Regions from separate parts of the Salmonella sp. A1325 genome, predicted to be linked through region 1. Evidence: predicted binding sites of a transcription regulator. Region 1 holds the regulator's gene; the other holds the start of a gene.
What was found. The regulator PurR, encoded in region 1, represses purine synthesis genes. The targets are predictions, from matches to a motif close to CANGCAAACGTTTGCNTG.
Positions count from the first base shown of each region.

Region 2: a site for PurR is predicted at 8,574-8,591, ahead of pyrD (quinone-dependent dihydroorotate dehydrogenase). Genes of this name have one in related genera too.

Region 1 covers NZ_JAMLWO010000001.1:473,734-484,109, reverse strand. The annotation lists gene punC (purine nucleoside transporter PunC) at 1-394, opposite strand, end outside; gene punR (DNA-binding transcriptional activator PunR) at 507-1,439, shown strand; gene purR (HTH-type transcriptional repressor PurR) at 1,436-2,461, opposite strand; gene cydH (cytochrome bd-I oxidase subunit CydH) at 2,757-2,846, shown strand; gene sodB (superoxide dismutase [Fe]) at 2,929-3,510, opposite strand; gene NAZ64_RS02485 (C40 family peptidase) at 3,637-4,458, opposite strand; gene grxD (monothiol glutaredoxin 4) at 4,794-5,141, shown strand; gene rnt (ribonuclease T) at 5,219-5,866, opposite strand; gene gloA (lactoylglutathione lyase) at 5,967-6,374, opposite strand; gene nemA (alkene reductase) at 6,443-7,540, opposite strand; gene NAZ64_RS02460 (TetR/AcrR family transcriptional regulator) at 7,599-8,198, opposite strand; gene NAZ64_RS02455 (DUF1289 domain-containing protein) at 8,301-8,540, shown strand; gene NAZ64_RS02450 (aldo/keto reductase) at 8,591-9,487, shown strand; gene sodC2 (superoxide dismutase [Cu-Zn] SodC2) at 9,567-10,088, shown strand; gene NAZ64_RS02440 (FUSC family protein) at 10,064-10,376, opposite strand, start outside.
Region 2 covers NZ_JAMLWO010000014.1:1,798-12,173, reverse strand. The annotation lists gene pqiB (intermembrane transport protein PqiB) at 1-265, opposite strand, end outside; gene pqiA (membrane integrity-associated transporter subunit PqiA) at 270-1,523, opposite strand; gene NAZ64_RS20430 (ABC transporter ATP-binding protein) at 1,538-3,445, opposite strand; gene rlmKL (bifunctional 23S rRNA (guanine(2069)-N(7))-methyltransferase RlmK/23S rRNA (guanine(2445)-N(2))-methyltransferase RlmL) at 3,458-5,566, opposite strand; gene NAZ64_RS20420 (YcbX family protein) at 5,665-6,774, shown strand; gene zapC (cell division protein ZapC) at 6,771-7,313, opposite strand; gene pyrD (quinone-dependent dihydroorotate dehydrogenase) at 7,479-8,489, opposite strand; gene pepN (aminopeptidase N) at 8,697-10,376, opposite strand, start outside.

The DNA of each region.
Region 1 (10,376 bases):
AGATACGATTAATTTTTTTCGAAGGATAATAATCGGTCACCAGCGCTTGCCAGATTACCGTTGCCGCACAAACGCCGACGGCCTGCACAAAGCGCAGCGTCAGCAGTGCTGCCGCGCTTTCTACCCACAGCATCCCCAGACTTCCGAGCGCAAAGATAGATAACCCCAGCAGTAAAATCGGTTTACGGCCATAACGATCCGATAGCGGTCCCCAGAGGAGTTGCGCGACGGCAAAGCCAGCTAAAAACAGGCTGAGGCTGGCGCTGACAGCGGCGGCAGGCGTTTGTAAATCCGCCTGTATGGCGGCAAATGCGGGCAGGTACATGTCCGTAGCCAGAAATCCCAGCACGCTAAGACCGGCTAACCAGACTAAAAAACCTTTTCCAGGTTGCATATTTGTTTCTCTTTCTTATCAGACAGACATTGTCGCAGAGTGTAGGGAGTGAAATTACGGTTGTGAAACGTTAATATTTGTCCAGTGAATTCAAAATTTTTGTAGGCAAATTATGTGGTCGGAATACTCGCTTGAAGTGGTTGACGCCGTGGCGCGCAATGGCAGTTTTAGCGCGGCGGCGCAGGAACTGCACCGTGTGCCTTCAGCAGTCAGCTACACCGTTCGTCAGCTAGAGGAGTGGCTGGCCGTACCGCTTTTTGTACGACGTCACCGTGATGTTGAACTGACGCCTGCTGGCGTCTGGTTTTTAAAAGAAGGGCGTTCTGTTATCAAAAAAATGCAGATCACTCGCCAGCAGTGTCAGCAAATTGCTAATGGCTGGCGCGGGCAGTTAGCTATTGCGGTGGACAATATCGTCAGACCTGAACGTACCCGGCAGATGATCGTCGATTTCTATCGTCATTTTGACGATGTGGAACTGCTGGTTTTTCAGGAGGTGTTTAACGGCGTCTGGGACGCGCTCTCCGACGGGCGTGTCGAACTGGCGATTGGGGCGACGCAGGCGATTCCGGTAGGGGGACGTTACGCTTTTCGGGATATGGGGACCCTGAGCTGGAGCTGCGTAGTGGCAAGCGATCATCCGCTGGCGTCAATGCCTGGGCCGTTAAGCGACGATACCCTGCGCAACTGGCCGTCGCTGGTCAGGGAAGACACTTCGCGAACCTTACCGAAACGGATTACCTGGCTGCTGGATAACCAAAAAAGGGTCGTCGTACCGGACTGGGAGTCATCGGCAACCTGCCTGTCGGCAGGACTATGCGTGGGAATGGTGCCGACGCATTTTGCCCGACAGTGGATAGACAGCGGAAAATGGGTGGCGCTGACGTTAGAGAATCCGTTTCCCGATGCGGCCTGTTGCGTGACGTGGCAGCAAAACGAGGCCTCGCCCGCGCTGGCATGGCTGCTGGACTATTTGGGCGATAGCGAAACGTTGAATCGGGAGTGGCTGCGGGAGCCAGAAGAGGCTCCCGACAGCGGGGATTAACGCCGATAGTCGCGGAACGGGCCGTCAGCGACCGAGCGACGCTCAACCAGGCGTGGATGAACTTCAATAGACTGTGACTCTTCACGCTTATTGACGATGCGATCCAATAGCATATTAAATGCGGTTTCGCCTAAAGAGTCTTTGGGCTGGTGAATCGTCGTCAGCGCCGGGGTGAAGAAACGGGCGTTACGCACATTGTCATAACCGATCACCGAAACGTCCTGCGGTACGCGAAGCCCCATTTCGTCAGCCGCGCAAAGCGCGCCCATCGCCATAATATCGCCGCCGCAGAAAACGGCGGTAGGGCGATGTGACTGCGATAAAATTTGCTGCATCGCGTGGTAACCGGATTCCGGCTCGAAGTCGCCCTGAACAATCCAGTTGTCCGGCACGTTGATCAGCGCCTCCTCCATGGCTTTCATAAAGCCTGCGAGCCGGCCCGCGCCGGTGTTGCGCTCCAGCGGGCCGGGAATAACGCCAATATCCCGGTGGCCGCGCTCAACCAGATAACGACCCGCCATATAGCCGCCTGCAAAGGCGTTATCAATCACCGTGTCGGTAAAATCGGCCTTCGCTTCACCCCAGTCCATCACCACCATCGGAATATGGCGATACTCTTCCAGCATGGAAAGCAGAGGTTCTGGATACTCAGAACACATCACCAGCAGGCCATCCACGCGCTTTTGCGCCATCATGGACAGGTAGGCGCGCTGTTTTTCCAGGTTATTCCAGGCGTTGCCTAAAATCAGCGTATAGCCTTTCTGGAAACAGTTTTTTTCAACTGCCTCGATAATTTCGGCAAAATAGGCCGCTTCGCTGCTGGTCGCCAGTAAGCCTATCGACTTGGTATGGTTAACCTTCAGGCTACGCGCGACGGCGCTGGGAGAGTAGTGCAGCTCTTTAATTGCCGCCCAGACCGCGTTACGCGTTTCTTCAGCGACAAAACGCGTTTTGTTGATTACGTGTGATACAGTTGTAGTGGAAACGTTTGCTCGTTTCGCTACATCTTTAATTGTTGCCATTACATTTCACTCCAGACCCTCGCTAAGCTCCTGAGAAACGCCAGGTAAACGTTTGCCTACACACACCCTAATCGCAACATCAGGGTTGCGGCACGCCGGAAAAACGACACGGAACGTCAGGAAGGGGTCAATGGCCGTTACGCTAATTCAGTAAGCCTGGAATTTTGTCTGATCTTGAGGAAAAGGGGAAGCGTTAAAAACAGTTATCAATATAAAACATGAGAGATTTTTGTGCGGGAATGTGCAAAAATGCGCTATATCACTTTTTGTGTGGGAATAAAAAGGAGAAAACTTGATGAGTACCGACCTGAAATTTTCGTTGATTACTACGCTGATTGTTCTGGGCGTGATTGTCGCAGGTGGATTAACGGCCGCTCTGCACTGATTTCCTCTCTTCTGAGGGTGGGCGTCTCCTCTATTCTATCCCTCTCTAAAACGCAGAAGGCGTACCTTCTGCGTACTCAGACTTATGCGGCGAGATTTTTCGCAACAAATTCCCAGTTAACCAGCGCCCAGAAATGCTCCAGATAGTTTGGACGGGCGTTGCGGTAGTCGATGTAATACGCGTGTTCCCACACATCAACCGTCAGCAACGGCGTTGCATCCGTAGTCAGCGGCGTACCGGCATTTGAGGTAGAAACGATAGCCAGTTTGCCATCAGCGCTTTTTACCAGCCATGTCCATCCGGAACCAAAGTTTTTGATAGCGGCATCGGTGAACTGCGCTTTAAATTCCGCGAAGCTGCCAAAAGATGCCGCGATAGCATCAGCCAGTTTCCCGGTCGGTTCGCCGCCAGCGTTTGGCGCCAGGCAGTTCCAGTAGAAGGTGTGGTTCCATACCTGAGCGGCGTTATTAAAGATACCGCCTTCGGAGGCTCGCACGATCTCTTCCAGCGATTTGCCTTCAAACGCCGTGCCTTTGATCAAATTGTTAAGATTGGTCACGTAAGTCTGATGATGTTTGCCATAGTGATATTCCAGCGTCTCAGCAGAAATATGCGGTGCCAGAGCATCTTTGGCATACGGTAATGCAGGTAATTCGAACGACATTGCTTCTCTCCTTATTATTAATATTGCGCACGCACAATAACCCTGGTGCGCGTAAGGATAGGGTAGCAAATTGAGAGGTGGCGCAAAAGAAGAAGTTATCCTGTCGTTAAACGACAGGATAAAATATTAGCGAATTGTTTTAGGCGTCATCACCCGACGGGCGCCGACATAATGACGCTGCCAGTACTCTTCGTTCAGTGAGGTGATCTTAATTTCCTGACCGCTGCGCGGAGACTGGATAAACTTACCGTTGCCGACATAGACGCCAACGTGATCGGCGGTGCCGCGCCCCTGCGTACGGAAGAACACCAGATCGCCGTTTTTCAACTCGCTACGCTCAATGGGCGCCGCGTCACGCAGGTGATACATCTCATTCGCCGTTCGGGGGATACGGATCTTCACTAAATCTTTATAGGCATAATACACCAGACCGCTGCAATCAAAACCGGTGCGCGGCGACGCGCCTCCCCAGTGATACGGTTTACCAATCTGATTCATGAGCTTGGACATCGCGGTTTTCGTCGCTTTTTGTACTTTTGCACGATGCGCATCGGCAATAGAGACCGGCAATGTTCCTTTCCCCTTCACGCAGTGCGGCTTACGGCCTTTACGCGTCGTGCATTTTTCCGTTACGTCGAGGGCGGCGATTGACGTGGGCGCGGTTCTGTTACGACGATGCGTCGTATGACGAGATTTCGTGGAGGCGGTGGTACGTTTTGGCGTAGAAGCGGAAGAAGAACGGCTGGTTTTTGAGGTTTTTTTTACGTTTTTTTTGTTGGTCTTACTGATCTTTTTCGTTGTGCTTTTCTTTTTATCTGCCGTTTTCGTGACATGAGAAACAGCAGGCGTCGCTTTGGCTTGCCTGGAAGCATGGGCCATTGGCGTAAAAGGGAGAGTAGTAAAAAGTAAAGCACAGAGCGTGATCGAGATTTTGTTTATCCGCGCCACTGAGCAATCCTCTGTTAAAGGCAGGCGATTCATGCCTGCGTATGATTTACAAAACCTGATAATTCTAATCTACAAAAGCACAGATTGGTAATTGCTTTTGGTTTCTGAAGCTGTGTTTCGTTAACAGATGTAAAAAAAATAGCAATTAATGCTAAACACGAACGCGTTATCTACAAATCACTGCGTGGCAACCCGCTTAAAAGATATTTTGTATACAACTTATTCCCGCAGACGGTAAAATAATAAGGCATGATGAAAATGTTATTTTCCGTTGCCAGCCTGACCCGTTACAATGACAGGCTTCGGTCGTAAAAGTAGTTTAAGGAAGCGAGACAATGAGCACCACTATCGAAAAAATTCAGCGCCAGATCGCTGAAAACCCGATTCTCCTGTATATGAAAGGTTCACCGAAACTGCCAAGCTGTGGTTTCTCTGCGCAGGCCGTTCAGGCGCTTTCAGCCTGCGGGGAACGTTTTGCCTATGTTGATATCCTGCAAAACCCGGATATTCGCGCTGAATTACCGAAATACGCCAACTGGCCGACATTCCCACAACTGTGGGTGGACGGCGAGCTGGTCGGCGGGTGTGATATTGTGATTGAAATGTATCAGCGTGGTGAGTTGCAGCAGCTTATTAAAGAAACTGCGGCAAAATATAAAACTCAGGAGCCGGACGCAGAGTAATCTGTGAAAGGGGAAAGCGACCTGTAAAGGTCGCTTTTTTACTGCCATAGTAAGCAAGAGCGGCGTCGTTAGCCACGTTATTTGTCCGTCGGCAAAGGTAACGGCCAGCCGCCCAGGCGCTTCCAGCGATTGACGATTTCACAAAACAGTACCGCTGTCCGCTCGGTATCATACAAAGCGGAATGGGCCTTTTCGCCGTCAAACTCCATACCTGCCGCCAGGCACGCTTTTGATAACACCGTTTGTCCCAGCGCCAGTCCGCTCAATGCCGCGGTATCAAAGGTGACGAACGGATGAAACGGGTTACGTTTCAGCGAGGCGCGCTCTGCGGCGGCCATCATAAAACTGTGATCAAAAGTGGCGTTATGCGCGACCATAATGGCGCGGCTACAACCGCTTTCTTTGATACCTTTACGCACCATTTTGAAAATAGCGTGTAGCGCCTCATATTCACTCACCGCGCCGCGTAGCGGGTTAGAGGGATCGATACCGTTAAACGCGAGCGCTTCCGGCTGTAAGTTGGCTCCAGCGAATGGCTCCACATGGAAATGCAGCGTCATGTCCGGCATCAGCCAGCCTTGTTCATCCATTTTCAGCGTGATGGCGGCGATTTCGAGCAGCGCATCGGTTTTAGCGTTAAATCCTGCAGTTTCAACGTCGATGACGACAGGATAAAAACCACGAAAACGGTCGCACAGACCGGAAAGTTGAGCGTTATCGGACATCTGAGTCTCTTAATACGAAAAAATGCAGCGCGTATTATGGCAAATTTTACGCCGGGATGCAGTAAAACAACGGGCGCAGTGACCTGCGCCCGGCGGGGGATCAGTTACCCAGACCGCGGCCTGCGTCTTTAGCTTCAATCAATTCGATTTTATAGCCATCCGGATCTTCAACGAAGGCGATGATGGTCGAACCGCCTTTTACCGGCCCCGCTTCACGGGTCACGTTGCCGCCGTTCTGACGAATGCGTTCACAGGCTTCAGCAGCATTGTCAACGCTCAGCGCGATATGCCCGTACGCATTGCCCATGTCGTAGCTCTCAACGCCCCAGTTATAGGTTAGTTCGATAACCGCTTCTTCCGTTTCCGGACCATATCCCACAAAGGCCAGTGAGTATTTGTATTCCGGATTCTCACTGGTACGCAGCAATTTCATGCCCAGAACGTTGGTGTAAAAAGCGATGGAACGCTGCAAATCGCCGACGCGCAGCATAGTATGCAATAAACGCATTTTCGTTGTCCTTAAAATAGTCAAGATATTCAAAGTATAGCGGCGATGTGCGGCCGCTATCAATGAAATTACAGAGTAGGGTAGTCAGTGTAGCCTTCCGCGCCGCCGCCATAAAAACTTTCGGGACGCTGTGGATTAAGTTCCGCTTTACGTTGCAGACGCGCCACCAGATCCGGGTTAGCGATGTAATCGCGACCAAACGCCACGGCGTCAATCAACCCTTTTTCGATCAGATCTTCCGCTTTTTCTGGCGTATAGGCGCCAGCGCCGATGATGGGACCGTGGAAACACGCGCGCACTTTTTCACGGAACGCGTCGCTGTACGGTTCGCCGCCCGCCCAGTCTGGTTCAGACATATGCAGATAAGCAATGCCGCGTTTGCCTAACGCTTCAATCAGATAAAGGGCGTCAGCCTCTTCATTCGGGCCGTTATCGACATTCTGGAAAGTGCCGACAGGAGAAAGGCGGATGCCGATACGGTCCGCGCCCCATTCCTTAATGCCTGCATCAACCACCTCCAGCACCAGACGGGCGCGATTCTCTACGCTGCCGCCGTACTGATCGCTACGGTGATTAGAAGACGGTGAGAGGAACTGGTGCAGCAGATAACCGTGCGCGGAGTGCAGCTCCACCAGATCGAAGCCTGCCTCTCGGGCATTGGCAATAGCCTGGCGGAAATCGTTGACGATCCCTGGAATCTCGTGAGTATCCAGCGCGCGCGGCGTGGAAGTCTCTACGCGGATGGCCTGGCCGTTTTCGTCACGCAAAGAGGTGCGGGTTCCCGCATTGATAGCGGATGGCGCGACGGGCGCTTGTCCGCCTGGTTGCAGGCTGGCGTGCGAAATACGGCCAGTATGCCACAGTTGCACCGCTATATGGCCGCCCTGAGCATGAACTCCCTGAGTGATTTTTTTCCAGGCGGCGATCTGCTCATCGCTGTGTAATCCCGGTGCGCCGGCATAGCCTTTCGCCTGTGCGGAGATTTGTGTGGCTTCGCTGATGATCAATCCGGCGCTGGCGCGTTGACGGTAATATTCCGCCATTAACGGCGTAGGAATGTCGCCCGGTTCAATACTCCGCAAACGCGTCAAAGGCGCCATAAATACGCGATTTGTCGCCGTGATGGCACCCACCTTGAGGGGGGTAAACAATTTTGCTGATGACATAGTGGCTCCTGATATAAGTAGACCGGTCGTCTTGTAATAAAGGAAATAAAAACGCCTGTTACTGCTCAGGCGTTGCAATGATGGTCTTAACATGCGCCAACGCATTTTCCAGCGGCGCGGCGCTACGGGATATTTTGGCCTGCAAATTGGCGCCCAGCCACAGGGCATAAAGTACCTGCGCCTGTGGCAACGGCTGGCCGGTGAAATGTAAACAGTGGCTATTACGGCCATCTTCCAGCGCGCGTGCAAGCAGTGCCATGATCTCCTGCGCCCCTTTATCCATCGTAGAGCGCATATCCTCCGACAGATCGCAGACCTCCGCTGACAGTTTCACTGTCAGGCAACCGCTGATGGCGCCTTGCTGGCAAAACTGCTTTAACGTTTCCTGATACCAGGCGAGAAGACGATCGCGATGATTACCGGGACCGGAGGTGAAGTGCGCCGTAAGACGCTGATGATAGCAGGCATAATGTCGCTCAAGCATGGCGACGCCGAAGGCTTCTTTCGAGCGAAAGTAGTGATAAAACGACCCTTTAGGCACCTGGGCGGTTTTGAGCAACTCGCTAAGCCCCATGCCGGTAAAACCCCGCTGCATACAAAGCTGCTCGCCGGTGGCCAGCAGATGTTCGCGGGTATCGTGTTCGGTTTGCTTATTCATAGCAGGTAGTATAGTAGACCAGTCGGTCTACTGCAAGCAGAGTTGCCATAATGTCAGTTAGCGTCTTCAATAGTCATAAGCGCCAAACGTTGAGGAGGGGATGTGGCCGAGCAGTTGGAGTTTTTTCCTGTAGCAAGCCCATGTCGCGGTATCTGTCAGTCTGATGAGCGTGGCTTTTGTCGGGGCTGTATGCGCAGCCGCGACGAACGGTTTAACTGGCAAAAAATGAGCGATGCCGAGAAACAAAATGTACTGCGGCTTTGTCGCCAGCGTTTCTTGCGTAAAATACGCGCAAACAAGCCTCTCCCATCGGAAGATCCTCAACAACCTTCACTCTTTTAAACGCGGAATTGCGTATACTCAACCTCATTATTCTCTATGAGGAATCTGTTATGGTTCAGCGTGTCACCATCGCTCCACAAGGCCCGGAGTTTTCGCGTTTTGTCATGGGTTACTGGCGTCTGATGGACTGGAATATGTCCGCGCGTCAGTTAGTGAGTTTTATCGAAGAACATCTGGATTTGGGCGTCACTACCGTTGACCATGCGGACATTTATGGCGGTTATCAGTGCGAAGCGGCGTTTGGCGAGGCGCTAACGCTGGCGCCGCATTTGCGGGAAAAACTGCAAATCGTTACCAAATGCGGTATTGCGACCACCGCCAGAGCGGAAAATAGGCTCGGTCATTATATTACCGATCGCCGGCATATTATTCTGAGCGCCGAACAGTCATTAAAAAATCTAGCGACAGATTATCTGGATATGTTGTTAATTCACCGTCCCGATCCGTTAATGGATGCGGATGACGTCGCCGAGGCGTTTCAACATCTGCACCAAAGCGGCAAAGTACGCCATTTTGGCGTTTCTAATTTTACACCAGCGCAATTTACGTTGCTGCAATCGCGCCTGCCGTTCACCCTGGCGACCAATCAGGTGGAGATCTCGCCGGTTCATCAGCCTTTGTTGCTGGACGGCACATTAGATCAATTACAGCAACTGCGTATTCGTCCGATGGCCTGGTCATGTCTTGGCGGCGGTCGGCTGTTTAATGATGAGGCTTATCAGCCGTTGCGCCAGGAACTTTCCGTTATCGCGCAAGAACTCAACGCCAGTTCTATTGAACAGGTGGTCTATGCCTGGATTTTACGTTTGCCGTCGCAGCCGCTGCCGATTATTGGCTCGGGTAAAATCGAACGCGTACGCGCCGCACTAGAAGCGGAAACGCTGTCATTGTCGCGTCAACAGTGGTTCCGAATCCGCAAGGCGGCACTGGGTTATGACGTGCCGTAATCGCCAACTCGTTGACTTTCCGTTCATGTTTTCGCCAGTGGTTTACACTTAACAGGCGACCACATGTAACGGAGGTTTTATGAAGCGATTAAGTTTAGCGATGGTGACGCTGCTGGCCTGTGCGGGGGCGCAGGCCGCCAGCGAGAAAGTAGAGATGAATCTGGTGACGGCGCAAGGCGTAGGACAGTCTATCGGCACCGTCGTCATCGATGAAACCGAAGGCGGCTTAAAATTTACCCCACACCTTAAAGCGTTACCGCCGGGCGAGCATGGTTTTCACATTCATGCCAAAGATAGCTGCCAGCCCGCGATTAAAGACGGCAAAGCGGTTGCCGCAGAAGCCGCTGGTGGTCATCTGGACCCACAAAATACCGGCAAGCATGAAGGACCGGAAGGCCAGGGGCATCTGGGCGACCTCCCGGTGTTAGTCGTTAATAATGATGGTATCGCCACCGAACCGGTTATTGCGCCGCGTCTGAAGTCTCTTGATGAAGTGAAAGATAAAGCGCTCATGATCCATGTGGGCGGCGATAACATGTCCGATCAGCCGAAACCGCTCGGCGGCGGCGGAATGCGTTACGCCTGCGGCGTCATTAAATAACCCGGAGACAGCGTTCCCTGCGCTGGAGCCTGTTCCAGCTGCGACAGCGAACAGTGTAAACGCCAGATAATCGCCGCCAGTTCATGCGCGGCGGGCTGATGATGATGTGCGAGCGTGTCGCAGATACGCTGTAATTCCTGTAGCGTGACGGCAAGCGGGCGTTGCTGCACGCCGCGCTCGCTCATCACATCGCGCAGCAGGGATATACAAATATCCCGCACCCGGGAAAGCGGATCGGAACGCGACTCCCAGGCGCGCAGCTGCCACACCACATGCGAGCAGTTCAGC
Region 2 (10,376 bases), on a different contig from region 1:
GCGCTTTGATTTGTACATGGGTCAGATCGTCAGTCAGCGTCGCGCTTTCAACCACGCCGACATCCACGCTGCGACTTTTGATCGTCGTTTTTCCGCCTTCAATACCTTCCGCATTGGTGGTAATTAAGGTAACTTCTGGTCCCTGGTGGCTGTAGTGATAAAACAGAATCCAGGCTCCGATAAGCGCAGTAACAATCGGGAATATCCAGACAGGCGACCAATTTTTCACCTTTTGTACTTTGGCTTCCCCTTTTTTAGGTTCCATGCTATCAGGACTCCTCATGGCCTGGTTCGTATTCACGATCCCACGACAGACGCGGATCAAAGGTCATCGCAGAAAACATTGTCATTATGACGACTAAAGCAAACATCAACGCACCCATCGCAGGATAAATATTCATTAACCCTCCCATGCGCACCAGCGCAGAGAGTACGGCAATGACAAAGACATCAATCATTGACCAGCGTCCCACAAACTCCACTACTTCATAAATAAAATGCATCCGTTCACTGTCGCGCTTACCGTGGCCTTTCGCATCCCAACAAAGCCAGGCAATGGCGATCATTTTTAGCGTCGGCACCATAATACTGGCGAGAAAGATAACCGCCGCCACCGGATAAGACCCCTCGCTCCACAGCAAAATCACGCCAGCCAGAATGGTCGACGGCATTTTCGAGCCCAGTAAGTCGGTAATCATAATCGGCAAAATATTGGCGGGCAGATAAAGCATGATCGAGGTAAATAATAACGCCAGCGTCCACTGCAAACTGTTTTTACGCCGGACATAGCCTTTCGTATGGCAACGCGGACAGACGAGACTCTCCGCAGGCAGGATCGCCGTGCAGCAGGCGCAAGAACGCAAAGACTGCCGGATACCGGTAATCCCCGGCGTTAACTGCTGCGCCAGTGCAGGCTGCGGGGCGATATCATCCCACAGCCAGCGGCGATCGACACACTGGAACGCCCGCAGTTGAACGAGACAAAATAAGCACCAGGGAATAAAACTGCTGCCGATGCCGATATCGCCGTAGGCCATCAGCTTAACAAAACTAACCAACACCCCGGCGAGAAATATTTCCGCCATTCCCCACGATTTGAGGAGGAAAAAGATCCTTGCCAGCGTTTTTTTTACCGACAACGGCAGATTGGCGCGGTTGACAAGTAATAGAATGGTCACCAGGCAAAATGCCGGCACCAGTTGGACAAATAATAAAAAGAACGTGCCGAGGCTGGCGTAATCTTCAGAAAACATGACGCCGGGGATTTCCAGAAGCGTGACTTCGCTGGTGACGCCCGCGACATTCATATTCACGAAGGGAAAAAGGTTAGAAAGCAGCAACATAAATAGTGCCGCTAACGCATAGGCGGTAGGACGCTGCCGGGGCGCGTCCCACTCGGTCGTTAACGTTGCGCCGCATCGTGGACATGCTGCTTTTTGCCCATGCGAGAGGCGGGGTAAAGCCACCAGCATGTCGCATTGCGAGCACAATATGTGCTTCGCAGCATGGTGATGTTCACACATAGGCGCTCCTTTCGTTATGCCCCGTTTTTCAGGCCTTCAAGATACTCCCAACGTTCGAAGGCTTGCTCAAGTTCTTGCTCCGCCTGACTTAAATCGGCCAGAACTTTCTGCGTTTGCTCATGGGGTTGGCTAAAAAAGGCCGCATCCGCAACCTGCGCCTGTAGCGCTTCCAGCTTCGCTTCCAGGTCTTCAAGCTGACCGGGTAACTGCTCCAGCTCGCGCTGCAGTTTATAGCTTAGTTTGCTACTGCCACGTTTTACAATTTCTGCTTTAGGGGCAATAACTTCCTCATTTTTTTTCGCCATCGGCTGTTTCGTCGCCAGATGCTGCTCTTGCTGCGCACGCGCATCCTGGTAGCCGCCGATATAACGTCCGATTTTGCCGCCGCCCTCGAAAATCCAGCATTCCGTCACGGTATTATCGACAAATTGCCGATCGTGGCTGACCAGTAGTACCGTGCCCTGATAGCCATCAATTAATTCTTCTAATAGTTCCAGCGTTTCGACGTCAAGATCGTTCGTTGGTTCATCGAGAATTAAAAGATTGCTCGGCTTGAGGAACAGTCGCGCCAGCAGCAGACGGTTACGTTCGCCGCCGGAAAGCGCGCGAACGGGCGTCATCGCCCGTTTGGGATGAAACAGGAAGTCCTGCAAATAGCCCAGTACATGGCGCGGCTTACCGTTTACCATCACCTCTTGCTTGCCTTCCGCAAGGTTATCCATCACGGTTTTTTCCGGATCCAGTTCGGCGCGATGCTGATCGAAGTAGGCGACTTCCAGCTTCGTTCCTACGTGGATGCGCCCGCTGTCAGCCTGAAGCTGTCCCAGCATCAGTTTCAGTAGCGTGGTTTTACCGCAGCCGTTCGGGCCAATTAACGCAATCTTGTCGCCGCGCTGCACCTGAGCGGAGAAATCTTTTACCAGTTGTTTTCCTTCTACCTGGTAATCGACATTCTCCATCTCAAAAACGATTTTACCGGAGCGCGTCGCCTCTTCGACCTGCATCTTCGCCGTGCCCATCACTTCCCGGCGCTCGCTGCGTTCACGACGCATCGCTTTTAACGCCCGCACGCGCCCTTCATTACGGGTGCGGCGCGCCTTGATACCCTGGCGAATCCAGACTTCTTCCTGCGCCAGTTTGCGATCAAATTCCGCGTTTTGTAATTCTTCTACGCGCAGCGCTTCTTCTTTCTCCAGCAGGTATTGATCGTAATTTCCCGGATAGGTGACCAGTTTGCCACGATCGAGATCGACAATGCGGGTTGCCATATTGCGAATAAACGAACGATCGTGAGAGATAAAAATAATCGTTCCGTTAAAGGTTTTCAGAAACCCTTCCAGCCAGTCGATAGTTTCGATATCCAGATGGTTAGTCGGTTCATCCAGTAACAATACGCGCGGATTGCTGACCAGCGCCCGACCCAGCGCGGCTTTACGCAGCCAGCCGCCGGAGAGCGACGACAGCGCGGCGTTAGGATCGAGTCCAAGCTGCGCCAGCACTTCATTAATACGGTTTTCCAGCTGCCACAGATTATGATGATCGAGCTGTTCCTGTACGCGCGCCATTTCATTGAGGTTTTTCTCGCTGGGATCGGTCATCACCAGACGGGAAATCTCATGATAACGCTTGAGGTATTCCGCTTGTTCTTCGATACCTTCGGCGACAAAGTCATAGACGCTGCCCGCAATATTACGGGGCGGGTCCTGTTGCAGACGCGCGACGATCAGATCCTGCTCATAAATAATACGCCCATCGTCCAGACCCTGTTCGCGGTTAAGAATCTTCATCAAGGTGGATTTCCCGGCGCCGTTACGCCCCACCAGACAGACGCGTTCGTTATCTTCGATATGCAACTCTGCGTTATCGAGAAGCGGCGCGTCGCTGAACGACAGCCATGCGCCATGCATACTGATTAATGACATTTACTTTTCCTTTCAGGCGGCGCGGATCAGCCAGCAGTTATGAATCTGACGGTTACGGGCAAAATCCGGGGAAAGCGTTTTTTGCGTAATTTCTTGTGCGGTAAGCCCCAGCTCAGCCAACCCTTCCAGATCCATACGGAATCCGCGCTTATTATTTGAGAACATGATGGTGCCGCCTTTACGCAGCAGGCGTTTTAAATCTTTCATTAACGCGACATGATCGCGCTGAACATCAAACGACTCTTCCATACGTTTTGAGTTAGAGAACGTCGGCGGATCGATAAAGATCAAATCGAACTGTTCATTCGCCTCGCGCAGCCAGCCCAGGCAGTCGGCCTGAATCAGGCGATGCGCGCGGCCGCTCAGTCCGTTCAGACGCAAATTACGTTCGGCCCACTCCAGATAGGTACGGGACATATCCACCGTTGTGGTGCTGCGCGCGCCGCCCAGACCCGCATGTACGCTGGCGCTGCCGGTATAAGAAAAGAGATTCAGGAAATCTTTGCCTTTGCTCATTTCTCCCAGCATTCTGCGGGCAATACGGTGATCGAGGAACAGACCGGTGTCGAGATAATCCGTCAGATTTACCCATAAGCGCGCATTATATTCGCTGACCTCAAGGAACTCGCCCTTCTCGCTCATTTTCTGATACTGGTTTTTTCCTTTTTGCCGTTCACGGGTTTTTAACACCAGTTTATTCGGCGGAATACCGAGCACTGACAAAGTTGCCGCAATAATATCGAACAGACGTTGCCGCGCTTTTTGCGCATCCACCGTTTTCGGCGGCGCATATTCCTGAATCACCGCCCAGTCGCCGTAACGGTCTACCGCCACGTTATATTCCGGCAGGTCGGCATCATACAAGCGATAGCATTCAATCCCTTCCTGGCGCGCCCATTTCTCCAGCTTTTTAAGATTTTTACGCAGGCGATTAGCGTAATCTTCCGCCACCGTCGCCGGTTTACTGTCCGCCGCGGTTTCCGCAATATGATAGTTTTTCTGCACACAGTCCAGCGGGCCATTCTTGGCTTTAAACTGTTTGTCGGCACGTAATTGCAGGCTGCCCAGCAGATCGGGCGAAGCGCTGAACAGCGACAGGTTCCAGCCGCCAAACTGATTTTTCATGGTACGGCCCAGCAGGCTGTGCAACGCAATCAGCGCCGGTTCGCTGTCCAGACGTTCGCCGTAAGGCGGGTTACTGATCACCGTACCATACGGGCCTTTCGGCAATGGATTACTCAGTTGCGCCACATCTTTCACTTCAAAGGTGATAAGCTCCCCGATACCGGCGCGACGGGCGTTGCTGCGCGCCCGCTCAATGACGCGCGCATCGCTGTCGGAACCGTAGAAATGAGAGGAATACTCCGCCAGCCCCTTACGCGCCCGGGTCTGCGCTTCGGCTTTCACTTCCTGCCAGATAGTCTCGTCATGCTGCGCCCAGCCGCTAAATCCCCAGTGACCACGGTGCAGTCCCGGCGCGCGATCGGTCGTCCACATCGCGGCCTCAATCAACAGTGTCCCCGAACCACACATAGGGTCGAGCAGCGGCGTACCTGGTTGCCAGCCGGAACGCATAACAATCGCTGCCGCCAGCGTCTCTTTAATTGGCGCCAGCCCGGTGCGATCGCGATAACCGCGCAGGTGCAGGCCATCACCACTGAGATCCAGCGCAATGCTGGCAGTTTCTTTATTCAGCCAGACGTTAATACGGAGGTCCGGCGATTCGCGGTCCACATTTGGACGCGGAAGATTTTTCCGCGTAAACGCATCGACAATCGCGTCTTTAACTTTCATCGCGCCATACTGACTATTACGGATGGTGTCGTTCAGGCCGCTGAAATGCACCGCAAACGTCGCGCCAGGATTAAAAATCTCTGTCCAGTTTATCGCCTGAACGCCGAGGTAAAGATCGAGATCGCTGTAGACCTTGCACTCACCCATCGGCAGGATAATACGCGAGGCCAGGCGGCTCCACATCAGGCTCTGGTAAATAAGCCGCGTGTCGCCCTGAAAATGGACCCCACCCTGAACAACCTGACACCCTACGGCGCCCAGTTTTTCCAGTTCAGTTTTTAACAGCTCTTCCAGCCCGCGGGCCGTACTGGCAAACAGAGAATTCATATTGTCACTTTTACGCTAAGAAAATTGTTGCGCATTATAGCTAATCTCACGCCCATGTCATAAAGTTGAAGGCTTATTTTCATTTGAGGGACTGTACGGTGGCGACGTTATCACGGCTCTTTATTCATCCGGTCAAATCCATGCGCGGCATTGGTCTGACTCATGCGCTGGCAGATATCAGCGGCCTGGCTTTTGATCGCATCTTCATGATAACCGAGCCTGACGGCACATTTATCACCGCCCGCCAGTTTCCACAAATGGTACGTTTTACCCCCTCCCCCTTACACGACGGCCTTCATTTGACCGCGCCAGACGGCAGTAGCGCGCTGGTTCGCTTTACGGATTTCACCCCGCAAGATGCGCCGACCGAGGTCTGGGGAAACCATTTTACCGCTCGCGTCGCCCCGACGGCGATTAATCAATGGTTGAGCGGCTTTTTCTCCCGCGATGTCCAGTTGCGCTGGGTTGGGCCGCAGTTGACGCGCCGGGTTAAACGGCATAACGCGGTGCCGCTGGGATTTGCCGATGGCTACCCGTATTTATTGACCAACGAAGCCTCGCTGCGCGATCTGCAACAGCGTTGTCCGGCAGGCGTACAAATGGAACAATTCCGCCCAAACTTAGTGGTTTCCGGCGTAGCGGCCTGGGAGGAAGATAGCTGGAAAGTGCTTCGCATTGGCGATGTGATTTTTGACGTCGTGAAACCCTGTAGCCGCTGTATTTTTACGACCGTCAGCCCTGAAAAGGGGCAAAAACATCCTTCCGGAGAACCGCTGGCGACACTGCAAGCTTTTCGTACCGCCCAGGACAATGGCGATGTGGATTTCGGTCAGAATCTGATTGCCCGCAATAGCGGCGTCATTCGCGTCGGCGATGAAGTGGAGATTCTGGCGACAGCCCCAGCAAAAGCTTATGGCGCCACAACGGTCGACGACAGCGTTACGCCAGAGAAACACCCGGACGCGAGTGTAACCATCGACTGGCAGGGGCAAACCTTCTGCGGGAATAATCAACAGGTACTACTGGAACAGTTGGAGAATCAGGGGATTCGTATTCCGTATTCTTGCCGGGCTGGTATCTGTGGTTGCTGCCGGATACGTTTGCTGGAAGGCGAAGTAAGTCCGCTGAAAAAATCGGCTATGGGTGACGATGGTACGATTCTGAGCTGTAGCTGCGTGCCTAAGACCGCGTTACGACTGGAGAATTAAACCGCTTGTTCAAGGCTGAAACTGTGACAGTGAACCTGCGGTTTCAGCCTGTCGTTCATAATTTTAATCGCATCGCCAAGCTGCATGGTTCGGCCTGCTATCACCACGCCCGGCTGGGCCAGCAGACACAACGCGGCATTTTCTCCCGGCTCAACGACCAGCAAATTAACCTGTTCCGCCGTATCGCTTAACCAGACGCTTGCGGCATCGCCCGTTCCCGGGGTCCACATTTCGCCATGCGCCACAAAATGCCAGCTTTTTGGCATCTGCGGTTTGAGATAGCGAATCGCCACCAGCGCATTCAACACCAGCTCCGCGCGTTGCTCTTTAGTTAATTCGAAATCCCGGCATTTTTCTTCAAAGGAAAAATAGAGCGCGGCATCATCCACACAAAAACCGGTCGGGCAAAACGCGTCCGGCGTAAGCATTTTACGAGAGAAGCGCGAGCGAAAAAGCATACCATTGGCGAGATCGAGCATCATACGATCGTGCTCTTCATCATAATACCAGCGCCAGTTATCGTCAGGTTTAATTCGCATTACCTCTCTCCCGCTTTTAAGCAACTCGTAACAGCATTGTCCTTTCGCCGCTTCGTTTATTACCCTAATAATAAAAGCCTAAAATGTCTAAATAAGCAACAGTGGAGAAATATAAAACAACCAGCGCCGGAAATAAAGCCCTGGTTGTCTGATAAAGGGTAAAGTTTAGATGTGCGTTACGATTTCTTTAATCAATGGCGGGCCTTTAAAAATAAAGCCGGAATAAATTTGTACCAGCGTAGCTCCTGCCGCTATCTTCTCGCGCGCGGCGATAACTGAGTCAATGCCGCCGACGCCGATAATAGGCAATTGTCCTTTTAACTCCTGGGATAAACGGCGAATAATTTCTGTGCTTTTTAATTGTAATGGCCGGCCACTTAATCCCCCCGTTTGCTGGCAATTTTTCATTCCTTGTACCAGAGAACGATCGAGGGTGGTATTTGTCGCAATCACCCCATCAATATTATGACGAAGCAGGCTATCGGCAACCTGGATCAATTCTTCTTCACAAAGATCCGGCGCGATCTTTACTGCCACCGGCACATATTTATGGTGGATCGCCTGAAGATCGTTTTGCTTATTTTTAATGGCAGTTAACAGATCGTCCAGCGCATCGCCATACTGGAGCGTACGTAGCCCTGGCGTATTCGGCGAAGAAATATTAATGGCGATATAACCCGCATAAGCATAGACTTTTTCCATACAAATCAGGTAGTCATCTTTGCCATTTTCGACAGGCGTATCTTTATTTTTACCGATGTTAATTCCCAGAATACCATCAAAATGGGCTTTTTTAACATTCTCGACCAGGTTATCGACGCCCAGATTATTAAAGCCCATCCGATTGATCAGACCTTCAGCATCCACCAGACGAAAAAGACGCGGCTTATCGTTACCCGGCTGTGGGCGCGGCGTCACGGTGCCGATTTCCAGGGAGCCAAACCCCATCGCGCCTAACGCGTCGATGCACTCCCCGTCTTTATCCAGACCGGCAGCCAGCCCCAGTGGATTTTTAAAGGTAAGTCCCATGCAGGTAACCGGCTTTGTCGGTACTTTCTGGCGCACCAGCGCTTCCAGCGGCGTACCTGTAATGCGGCGTAATTGTTGAAATGTAAATTCATGAGCGCGCTCTGGATCGAGCTGGAAAAGGGCTTTACGAACGAAGGGATAGTACATGAACTCTCCTGGATTCCCGGTGTGCAAACCGGGGGCGTATTATGGGCGATAACAAGGCAAAAGGGAATTGACCTACGGCAATAAATAGCAATCGTTTTCCTTCATTCTCACTTCACGTTTCGCCAGCGAGCGTCATCGTCCGGCAAAAAAATGCCCGGCAGCGCTAACGCTTACCGGGCATGTCTTACCTCTTTATAACGGATACTGTCAGGCTAACGCTTTAGTTATCTTCTCGTACAGATCGCCGGAAAGATTCTCCAGCCCTTTTAACTGCTCCAGCGCCGCGCGCATTTTCTCCTGACGCTTATCATCATAACGTTTCAGACGAATCAGCGGTTCAATGAGGCGAGATGCTACCTGCGGGTTACGGCTATTCAGATCGGTCAGCATTTCGACCAGGAACTGGTATCCGCTACCATCTTGCGCATGGAACGCCGCCGGGTTGCTGCCAGCAAACGCGCCAATTAATGAACGGATGCGGTTCGGGTTGCTCATACTGAAAGAACGGTGTTTGAGCAGGCCGCGTACGGTTTCCAGTACATTTTCCGCCGGGCTTGTGGATTGCAGGATAAACCATTTATCCATCACCAGGCCGTCCTGATGCCACTTATCGTCATACTCCTGCATCAGCGTATCGCGGCACGGCAACTGCGCCGCCACCGCAGCAGACAGGGCCGCCAGCGCATCGGTCATATTATTGGCGTCGCGATACTGTTTGCTGACCAGCGTATTAGCCAGCTCCGTCTCGCCAAACGCCAGGAAGCGCAGGCAAGCATTGCGCAGCGTGCGCTTACCGATATCGCCGTGATCAACACGATACTCATCCAGATGATTGGCGTTATAGATAGCCAGGAACTCATCCGCCAGTTCTGCCGCCAGCGTACGCGTTAGCGCTTCACGAACTTGCGCAATGGCGATCGGGTCAATGACCTCAAACAGCTCTGCAATTTCATTGGCCGAAGGCAGCGTTAAAATTTCTGCGGCCAACGCCGGATCGATTTTCTCATCCAACAGTACTGCGCGGAACGCATCAGCGACATGCACCGGAAGCGATAGCGGTTGCCCCTGCTGATGACGCGCCACATTCAGTTTAATGTATGTGGCCAGCAGGCTTTGCGCCGCATCCCAACGGGAGAAATCATTGCGCGCATGGCGCATCAGGAACGTCAACTGCTGATCGCTCCATTTATATTCCAGTTTCACCGGCGCTGAAAACTCGCACAGCAAGGCCGGAACAGGCTGGAAGTAGACATTATCGAAGGTAAATGTCTGCTCCGCCTGCGTGACGTTCAGTACGGCATTGACCGGGTGACCGCCTTTTTGCAACGGAATGACGTTGCCTTCGTTATCGTACAGTTCGATGGCGAATGGAATATGCAGCGGCTGCTTCTCCGCCTGATCCGCCGTCGCCGGAGTGCGCTGGCTGATGGTCAACGTGTACTGCTCGGTTTCCGGATTATAATCATCTTTTACCGTTACAATCGGCGTGCCGGACTGACTGTACCAGCGGCGGAAATGGGACAAATCGACATTAGAAGCATCTTCCATCGCCTGTACGAAGTCATCACACGTCGCGGCGCTGCCGTCATGGCGCTCAAAATAAAGCTGCATCCCCTTCTGGAAATTTTCCTCACCCAGCAACGTGTGGATCATGCGAATGACTTCCGCACCCTTTTCATAAACGGTGAGGGTGTAGAAGTTATTCATTTCGATTACTTTATCCGGGCGGATAGGATGCGCCATCGGGCTGGCGTCTTCCGCGAATTGTAAACCGCGCATGGTACGCACGTTACTGATGCGGTTCACCGCGCGTGACCCCAAATCAGAGCTAAACTCCTGATCGCGGAACACGGTTAGCCCCTCTTTCAGGCTCAACTGGAACCAGTC